DNA from 3 places in the Streptomyces sp. NPDC013187 genome. Region 1 is predicted to be linked to each of the others. Evidence: predicted binding sites of a transcription regulator. Region 1 holds the regulator's gene; each other region holds the start of a gene.

Region 1 (3,274 bases):
GACGATAGGAGAAGGCGAACGGCGATCACCGCGACACGCCGAAACGCGCCGCCAGCGCGTCCCGTTGCGCCCGCACGAACGCCGCGTCCACCACCGCTCCGTGACCGGGCACGTACACCGCGTCCTCGCCGCCCAGGTCGAGCACCCGGTCCAGGGCGGCCGGCCAGTGCGACGGCACCGCGTCGGGGCCCGCCTGGGGCTCCCCGGACTCCTCGACCAGGTCGCCGCAGAACACCACCTCCGGATCCCCCGGCACCAGCACCGCCAGGTCGTGCGCGGTGTGCCCCGGGCCGACGTTCGCCAGCAGCACCTGCCGGCCGCCGCCCAGGTCGAGGGTCCACTCGCCGGAGACCAGGTGGCCGGGCGAGGCCAGACGCTCCGCCGCCTCCTGGGCCGTGGGCGCCGCCAGGCCGTGGCGTACCGCGTCCGCGCGCAGCTCCTCCCGGTCCCGCACTCGCGACAGCACCGCGTCCACGCCCACCGCGCCGAACACCTCCGCGTCCGGGAACGCCGCCGCCCCGAAGACGTGGTCGAAGTGCGGATGGGTCAGCGCGAGATGTGTCACACGGTGGCCGGTGAGCGACCGCGCCTGCGCGCGCAACTTCACGCCCTCCGCGAGACTCGACCCCGCGTCGATCAAGAGGACCGCGCCCTCACCGGCGACCAGCCCCGCCGTGCAGTCCCACACCGGAAGCCGGCACCGCCCCACACCGGCGGCCACGCGCTCCCATCCGAGGTCTTCCCAAGTCACCGTCATACGGCGACGCTAGCGGTGCGCCCCGCTCGGGGCACGGCGCCGCACGACCAGCCTTGCCGGGGGTGTACCCCACCGCCGTACACTGGGCCGGGGAATGCTGGCACTCGCACGCGCAGAGTGCCAGGCCGGACCGGCAGGGCAAGCAGACGGAGACTTCTGGAGGTGTGCGCGATGCTCAGTGAACGCAGGCTTCAGGTGCTGCGCGCCATCGTCCAGGACTACGTCGGCACCGAGGAGCCGGTGGGCTCCAAGGCCCTCACCGAGCGGCACAGCCTCGGCGTCTCCCCGGCCACCGTCCGCAACGACATGGCGGCCCTGGAGGACGAGGGGTACATCGCCCAGCCGCACACCAGCGCCGGGCGCATCCCCACCGACAAGGGCTACCGGCTGTTCGTCGACAAGCTGGCCGGCGTGAAGCCGATGACAGCGCCCGAGCGGCGCGCGATCCAGAACTTCCTCGAGGGCGCCGTCGACCTCGACGACGTCGTGGCGCGCACGGTGCGGCTGCTCGCGCAGCTCACGCGCCAGGTCGCCGTCGTGCAGTACCCGTCGCTGACGCGCTCGACCGTGCGGCACGTGGAGTTGCTCGCCCTGGCGCCCGCGCGGGTGATGCTCGTGCTGATCACGGACACCGGGCGGGTCGAGCAGCGCGTGGTCGACTGCCCGGCGCCCTTCGGCGACACCTCGCTCGCGGATCTGCGCGCGCGGCTCAACAGCCGCGTGGCGAACCGCCGTTTCGCGGATGTGCCGAGTCTGGTGGAGGATCTCCCGGAGGCGTTCGAGCACGAGGACCGGGGTACGGTCTCTACGGTGCTCTCCACACTCCTGGAGACGCTCGTCGAGGAGAACGAGGAGCGGCTGATGATCGGCGGCACCGCCAATCTGACCCGCTTCGGGCATGACTTCCCCCTCACGATCCGGCCGGTGCTGGAGGCGCTGGAGGAGCAGGTCGTGCTCCTCAAGCTGCTCGGCGAGGCGAAGGATCCGGGCGTGACCGTACGGATCGGTCATGAGAACGCCCACGAAGGACTCAACTCCACGTCCGTCGTGTCGGTCGGCTACGGTTCGGGCGGCGAGGCAGTCGCCAAGCTCGGCGTGGTCGGACCGACCCGCATGGACTACCCGGGAACGATGGGAGCGGTACGCGCAGTGGCACGGTACGTCGGACAGATCCTGGCGGAGTCGTAGTGGCCACGGACTACTACGCCGTACTCGGCGTGCGCCGCGACGCGTCGCAGGAAGAGATCAAGAAGGCCTTCCGGCGGCTCGCCCGCGAGCTGCACCCGGACGTCAACCCCGATCCGAAGACCCAGGAGCGGTTCAAGGAGATCAACGCCGCTTACGAGGTGCTGTCGGACCCGCAGAAGAAGCAGGTCTACGACCTCGGCGGCGATCCGCTCTCGCAGGCCGGTGGCGGCGGCGCGGGCGGCTTCGGAGCCGGCGGCTTCGGGAACTTCTCGGACATCATGGACGCGTTCTTCGGCACGGCGTCGCAGCGCGGACCGCGCTCGCGCACCCGCCGCGGCCAGGACGCCATGATCCGTATCGAGGTCGAGCTCGACGAGGCGGCCTTCGGTACGACCAAGGACATCCAGGTCGACACGGCCGTCGTCTGCAACACCTGCAGCGGTGAGGGCGCGGCCCCGGGCACCTCCGCCCAGACGTGTGACATGTGCCGCGGCCGCGGTGAGGTGTCGCAGGTGACCCGGTCCTTCCTGGGCCAGGTCATGACGTCCCGCCCCTGCCCGCAGTGCCAGGGCTTCGGCACGGTCGTCCCGACCCCGTGCCCGGAGTGCGCCGGCGACGGCCGCGTCCGGTCCCGCCGCACGCTCACGGTCAAGATCCCGGCCGGTGTCGACAACGGCACGCGGATCCAGCTCGCCGGCGAGGGCGAGGTCGGTCCCGGCGGCGGTCCGGCCGGTGACCTCTACGTCGAGATCCACGAGCTGCCGCACAGCACGTTCCAGCGGCGCGGCGACGACCTGCACTGCACGGTGACGATCCCCATGACGGCGGCGTCCCTCGGTACGAAGGTGCCGCTGGAGACGCTCGACGGCATGGAGGAGGTCGACATCCGGCCGGGCACCCAGTCCGGCCAGTCGATCCCGCTGCACGGCCGGGGCGTCACGCACCTGCGCGGCGGCGGACGCGGCGACCTCATCGTCCACGTCGAGGTCCAGACCCCGACCAAGCTCGACCCCGAGCAGGAACGCCTGCTCCGAGAGCTCTCCAAACTCCGCGGCGAGGAACGCCCCACGGGGCAGTTCCAGCCGGGGCAGCAGGGGCTGTTCTCGCGGTTGAAGGACGCGTTCAACGGGCGCTGACGGGGGCGGTCCGGCTGCTGCCGGGGGTCCGGGGGTCGTCCCCCGGGCAGGCACAGTCGGCCGGGGCAGCAGGGGCTGTTCTCGCGGTTGAAGGACGCGTTCAACGGGCGCTGACGGGGGCGGTCCGGGCTGCTGCCGGGGGTCCGGGGGTCGTCCCCCGGGCAGGCATAGTCGGCCGGGGCAGCAGGGGTTG
Region 2 (3,274 bases), on a different contig from region 1:
ACGCTGTCGCTCTGCCCGGCCGACTCGTGGCCCACGTAGGTGCCCTCGGTGACGATCAGGCCGACTCCGGCGGCGGCGCGGCGCGCGTAGTACGAGACGACGTCCTCGCCGGGCACGCCGCCCGGGGAGAACATGCGGGTCATCGGCGCCATCGCGATCCGGTTCGGAACGGTCAGGCCGCCCAGCGTTACGGGCCGGGACAGGATTTCGGCGGCGCGGGAAGCGGAGGCGGCGACAGTCACGTAGGGGCTCACTTTCGGATACCAGAGGGTATGTGCATGCGCATAGGACCTAACCTTCAACCATGCGGGCCCACCCGGCCATCCCACCCCCGCTGTGATCCCGGCCACGCGCCCCGCGCGTGTCCCGTACACGCCCGAGGGCGGCACCTCCTGTCGGAACAGGAGGTGCCGCCCTCGGCAAGGACGTTGATCAACCCGGGGGTCGATCAGAAGTCCATGTCACCGCCCGGCATACCGCCACCGGCGGGCGCGGCGGCCTTCTCCGGCTTGTCGGCGATGACGGCCTCGGTGGTGAGGAACAGCGCGGCGATGGAGGCGGCGTTCTGCAGGGCAGAGCGGGTCACCTTCGCCGGGTCGATGATGCCTTCGGCGATCATGTCGACGTACTCACCGGTCGCGGCGTTCAGGCCGTGGCCGACGGTGAGGTTGCGGACCTTCTCCACGACGACGCCGCCCTCGAGACCACCGTTGACGGCGATCTGCTTCAGCGGGGCCTCCAGCGCGAGCTTCACGGCGTTGGCGCCGGTCGCCTCGTCACCGTCGAGCTCCAGCTTCTCGAAGACCTGGGAGGCCTGCAGCAGGGCCACGCCACCACCGGCGACGATGCCCTCCTCGACGGCCGCCTTGGCGTTGCGCACGGCGTCCTCGATGCGGTGCTTGCGCTCCTTGAGCTCCACCTCGGTGGCGGCACCGGCCTTGATGACCGCGACACCGCCGGCGAGCTTCGCCAGGCGCTCCTGCAGCTTCTCGCGGTCGTAGTCCGAGTCGCTGTTCTCGATCTCGGCGCGGATCTGGTTCACGCGACCCTGGACCTGGTCGGCGGAGCCGGCACCGTCGACGATGGTGGTCTCGTCCTTGGTGATGACGACCTTGCGGGCCTTGCCCAGCAGGTCGAGCGTGGCGTTCTCCAGCTTGAGGCCGACCTCCTCGGAGATCACCTCGCCGCCGGTGAGGATGCCGATGTCCTGCAGCATCGCCTTGCGGCGGTCGCCGAAGCCCGGGGCCTTGACGGCGACGGACTTGAAGGTGCCGCGGATCTTGTTGACGACCAGGGTCGACAGGGCCTCGCCCTCGACGTCCTCGGCGATGATCAGCAGCGGCTTGCCGGACTGCATGACCTTCTCGAGGAGCGGCAGCAGGTCCTTGACGTTCGAGATCTTGGAGTTCGCGATCAGGATGTACGGGTCGTCGAGGACGGCCTCCATACGCTCCATGTCGGTCGCGAAGTACGCCGAGATGTAGCCCTTGTCGAAGCGCATACCCTCGGTGAGCTCCAGCTCCAGACCGAAGGTCTGGGACTCCTCGACGGTGATGACGCCTTCCTTGCCGACCTTGTCCATCGCCTCGGCGATGAGCTCGCCGATCTGGGTGTCGGCGGCGGAGATGGAGGCCGTGGAAGCGATCTGCTCCTTGGTCTCGACGTCCTTCGCCTGCTCCAGCAGGGCGGCGGAGACGGCCTCGACGGCCTTCTCGATACCCCGCTTGAGGGCCATCGGGTTGGCGCCGGCGGCTACGTTGCGCAGACCCTCCTTGACCAGGGCCTGGGCGAGAACGGTCGCGGTGGTCGTACCGTCACCGGCGACGTCGTCCGTCTTCTTGGCGACTTCCTTGACCAGCTCGGCGCCGATCTTCTCGTACGGGTCCTCGAGCTCGATCTCCTTGGCGATGGAGACACCATCGTTGGTGATCGTGGGCGCGCCCCACTTCTTCTCGAGGACGACGTTGCGGCCCTTGGGGCCGAGCGTCACCTTGACGGCGTCCGCGAGCTGGTTCATGCCGCGCTCGAGGCCGCGCCGCGCCTCCTCGTCGAACGCGATGATCTTGGCCATGTGAAGTGGTCCCTCCAGGACTGGGGGTGATTACTTCGGACCGCGCCCGCGCCCGCGACGGACGGCTCGCTTGCCTCGTGGGTTCCTTCCCCACCCGGCCTGCGGGCCTCACCGACCCGGTCCTTACGTTGTCACTCTCACCTTCAGAGTGCTAACGCAATGATTAGCACTCGACCCCCGAGAGTGCAAGGCGCGCTCGCGTAGCGAGTGCTCGTCGAGGGGTGGCGGTCGGGTGACGGGCGGGCGCAAGCGCCTCCCGCGGATCGGGCGGGGGCGTCAGCCGCCCGCGAACACGGTCCGACAGGGCGTGCGAACAGGCCGAAGGGCCCGCACCCCCCGGGGGGGGTGCGGGCCCTTCAGAGAAGACCGATCGCTGAGCTGTGGTCGTGGTGCGCGTTCAGGCAGAGACGCGAACCATGTCGGCCTGCGGTCCCTTCTGACCCTGCGAGATCTCGAACTCGACCCGCTGGCCCTCTTCAAGGGTGCGGTAGCCGTCCATCTGGATCGCGCTGTAGTGGACGAAAACATCCGCACCACCGTCGACCGCGATGAAGCCGTACCCCTTCTCCGCGTTGAACCACTTGACGGTGCCCTGAGCCATGCCTAACTCCCCTATTACTGGCCCTTGCACAGATCCACACTTCGCGGACCCGGGTCAGACCTCACCCCCCACGGTTGGGGGCGTGCGCCGGAACGCGTCGACCGCGGCTGAATGTATCTGTCCAACTGCCGTCTGCAACAGGTCAATCGGACGAGAATTCTGGACGCGCAGGGTCCGGAATGTGGGGAGAATTCGCCCGAATTCAGGGCAAGTCGGGCCACACAAAGGGAACAAAAGCCGCAAAAGACATACACACTTTGGCTACATCTTGTCGGGCTCGTAGCGGGAATTCAGGGTTCCGATCAGAGGATCGAGACCGCGTTCCCCAACTGTACCCCGCTCAACCACACAGAATTGCCCCCTCCGCTTCTCTTACGGAGGGGGCAATTCGATAAACTCTCAGTGACCGTCGTTACCGAAGGTAACAATCAAGCCGGTCGACCGGTTCAGCCGCCGGCGACGGCGGGAATGATCGACACACCGGCACCGTCCGGCGTCGCCGTCTCAAGACCCTGCTCGAACCGCACGTCGTCGTCGTTGACGTAGACGTTGACGAACCGCCGCAGCTTGCCCTGGTCGTCCAGCACCCGGGCGGCGATCCC
Region 3 (3,274 bases), on a different contig from region 1:
CCACGCGGATGACGCACACGCCGCCGGCCAGCTTCGCGAGGCGCTCCTGGAGCTTCTCGCGGTCCCAGTCGGAGTCGGTGGACTCGATCTCGGCCTTGATCTGGGCGACGCGGCCCTGCACGTCGTCCTTGTTGCCGGCGCCGTCGACGACCGTGGTGTCGTCCTTGGTGACGGTGACGCGGCGGGCGGAGCCGAGCACGTCCAGGCCGACCTGGTCGAGCTTGAGGCCGACCTCCTCGGAGACGACCGTGGCGCCGGTGAGGATCGCCAGGTCCTGCAGCATCGCCTTGCGGCGGTCGCCGAAGCCGGGGGCCTTCACGGCGACGGCGTTGAAGGTGCCGCGGATCTTGTTCACGACGAGGGTGGAGAGGGCCTCGCCCTCGACGTCCTCGGCGATGATCAGCAGCGGCTTGGAGGCGTTGGACTGGATGACCTTCTCCAGCAGCGGCAGGAGGTCCGCGATGGCGGAGATCTTGCCCTGCGTGATGAGGATGTACGGGTCGTCCAGGACGGCTTCCATGCGCTCCTGGTCCGTCACGAAGTACGGCGACAGGTAGCCCTTGTCGAAGGCCATGCCCTCGGTGAAGTCCAGCTCCAGACCGAAGGTGTTGGACTCCTCGACGGTGATGACACCGTCCTTGCCGACCTTGTCCATCGCCTCGGCGATGAGCTCGCCGACCTGCTGGTCCTGGGCGGACAGACCGGCGACGGCGGCGATGTCGGACTTCTCGTCGATCGGACGGGCGGTCGCGAGGAGCTCCTCGGAGACCGCGGCGACGGCGGCGTCGATGCCCTTCTTCAGGGCGGCCGGGGAGGCACCGGCGGCGACGTTCTTCAGGCCCTCACGCACGAGCGCCTGGGCGAGCACGGTCGCGGTGGTCGTACCGTCACCCGCGATGTCGTTGGTCTTGGTCGCCACCTCCTTGACCAGCTGGGCACCGAGGTTCTCGTACGGGTCCTCGACCTCGACCTCACGGGCGATGGTCACACCGTCGTTGGTGATGGTGGGAGCGCCGAACTTCTTGTCGATGACGACGTTGCGGCCCTTGGGGCCGATCGTCACCTTGACCGTGTCGGCAAGCTTGTTGACGCCGCGCTCGAGGGCGCGACGGGCGTCCTCGTCGAACTTCAGGATCTTCGCCATGGGAGCGTGAGCCCTCTTCCGGAATCAGGGGTAACGGCACTGCGCCCCGGGCGCCCGGCTCAATAGCGATCGCGGGGGCCAGGGGCGCAGTTCAAAGCAATGTGCTTGGGGTGAATTACTTCTCGACGATCGCGAGCACGTCGCGGGCCGAGAGGACGAGGTACTCCTCGCCGTTGTACTTCACCTCGGTGCCGCCGTACTTGCTGTAGAGCACGACGTCGCCGACGGAGACGTCGAGCGGAAGACGGTTGCCGTCCTCGAAGCGGCCCGGGCCCACGGCCAGGACGACGCCCTCCTGGGGCTTCTCCTTGGCGGTGTCCGGGATGACCAGGCCAGAGGCGGTGGTCTGCTCGGCGTCGAGCGGCTGGACCACAATGCGGTCCTCGAGCGGCTTGATGGCAACCTTGGAGCTGGTGGTCGTCACGATCCGACCTCCCCCTTCGGAGATCTCACGGGGTTAACTGTCTGAGGTGGCGACCAGGTGGATCCGTCGTCGCGGGTGCCGGACCTGCCCGTCGCTGTGTTGGCACTCTCCAGTGGGGAGTGCCAGAGCCGAGACTATGACTGCGATTAGCACTCGGTCAAGCGGACTGCTAATTGCCCGCGGCGCGTCGGGCCGGTCTTTTCTCCAGGTGGTCCTCGAGCCGCCCCACCCGCAGCCCCCTCGCCTCGATCTCGCGCAGCAGTCGCACGGTCCGCTCGGCCAGGGTCGGCTGCCCCGTCCCGCCCGACGGCACCGAGACGATGTCGCCGGCCCGCAGGCCGGGCTCGCCGCGGGTGTACGTCAGTTCGCCGCCGGCGCTCAGGGACGCGCGCCACAGGACGACCGCGGTGATGCCGCAGTCGGCGGCGGCGCGCAGGGTCACCCGGTCGTAGGTGCCGTAGGGCGGGCGGAAGAGGCGGGGGACGATGCCGAAGCGGGAGCGGAGTTTGTGCTGCTGGCCGCAGATCTCGGCGCGCTGGCCGGCGTAGGGCAGGCCACGCAGGGCGGGGTGGTCGAGGGTGTGGTTCTGGATGGACGCGCCGACCGCGCGCAGCCGGGCGAAGTGGCCGTAGCCGGGTCCCACGACGCTGTCCGTGAGGAACATGCTGACCGGGAGCCGTCGTTCGCGGACGAGGCCGACGAAGCGGGGGTCGCGTTCGGCGCCGTCGTCGTACGTGAGGAAGACGACGGGTTCGCGGGTGGCGACATGGTCCACGACGGGCGGCAGCCGACCCGCGTCGCTCACCTCGCGCGCCGGGTCCCGGGCCCGGCCGTCGGCGATGCCCCGCCGCTCACCCGCCACCCCGGAACAGCCGGCCAGCAGGACCACGCACAGCAGTACGGCGGCCTGGCGCCTCACAGGTAGTCCTCCAGCCGCCCGACCGCGTACCCCTGGGCCGTGACCTTGTTCAGGAAGCGGCGGACCATGTCGGCCATTGTGCCCTTCCACTGGTCACGCCCCCGGAAGTGCGTGAGGACGATGTCACCCGGATGCAGCTTCCGGCCCCCGTCGCGGTACTCCCAGTGGTCGGCGAAGACCTCCTCGTTCCACAGAGGCACGTACGCGATGCCGCATTTCCTGGCAGCCCTCAGGGTCGCCCGGTCGTAGCTGCCGTAGGGCGGGCGGAAGAGGGTGGGGCGTTTGCCGAACCGCCTCTCCATGTAGCGCTGCATGCCGCAGATCTCACGCTTCTGCGCCCGGTAGGACATACCCCGCAGGTTGGGGTGGTTGAGGGTGTGGTTGTGCAGGGCCACGCCCCGGGACTGCATCTTCCGGAAGTAGGGGGTGTCGTTCCTGACCAGGTAGCCGCTGAGGAAGGCGCTGTACGGGACGTCCAGGTCGCTCATCATCCGCAGGAACGCCGGGTCCTTCTCGGCGCCGTCGTCGATGGTGAGGAAGACGACCTTGTCCCGGGTGGGGATCCTGGTGAAGACGGGCGGGAGGTCCAGCTCGCGGTGGCCGTCCACCTCGAAGCCTTTGCGGGTTCTGATCCTGGGCTTCTTCGCGGGGGCGGGCGGGGCGGCGGACGGGGTCCTGCGCAGATCCCAGCGGTGCGCGGCGGCGACCCGGGCGGCGTGCGCGGCGCGCAGCTTGGTGGCGTAGGAGTCGAGCGCGCGGGCCGGGGGTGCGTCGAGGGGCTGCTGGC

The links. The regulator HrcA, encoded in region 1, represses chaperone genes, less so after heat shock. The targets are predictions, from matches to a motif close to TTNGCACTCNGNNNNNCNGAGTGCNAA.
Region 2: the regulator HrcA is predicted to act here: its motif matches at 2,235-2,261, upstream of groL (chaperonin GroEL).
Region 3: the regulator HrcA is predicted to act here: its motif matches at 1,668-1,694, upstream of groES (co-chaperone GroES).

Annotation. Positions count from the first base shown of each region.
Region 1 is NZ_JBIBAF010000002.1:71,419-74,692, reverse strand. It holds gene ACFY5B_RS03525 (MBL fold metallo-hydrolase) at 26-757, opposite strand; gene hrcA (heat-inducible transcriptional repressor HrcA) at 929-1,945, shown strand; gene dnaJ (molecular chaperone DnaJ) at 1,945-3,081, shown strand.
Region 2 is NZ_JBIBAF010000005.1:477,080-480,353, forward strand. It holds gene ACFY5B_RS13400 (NADH:flavin oxidoreductase) at 1-242, opposite strand, end outside; gene groL (chaperonin GroEL) at 449-2,071, opposite strand; gene ACFY5B_RS13410 (cold-shock protein) at 2,469-2,672, opposite strand; gene ACFY5B_RS13415 (MoaD/ThiS family protein) at 3,119-3,274, opposite strand, start outside.
Region 3 is NZ_JBIBAF010000008.1:220,328-223,601, reverse strand. It holds gene groL (chaperonin GroEL) at 1-1,144, opposite strand, end outside; gene groES (co-chaperone GroES) at 1,260-1,568, opposite strand; gene ACFY5B_RS18895 (polysaccharide deacetylase family protein) at 1,738-2,487, opposite strand; gene ACFY5B_RS18890 (polysaccharide deacetylase family protein) at 2,484-3,274, opposite strand, start outside.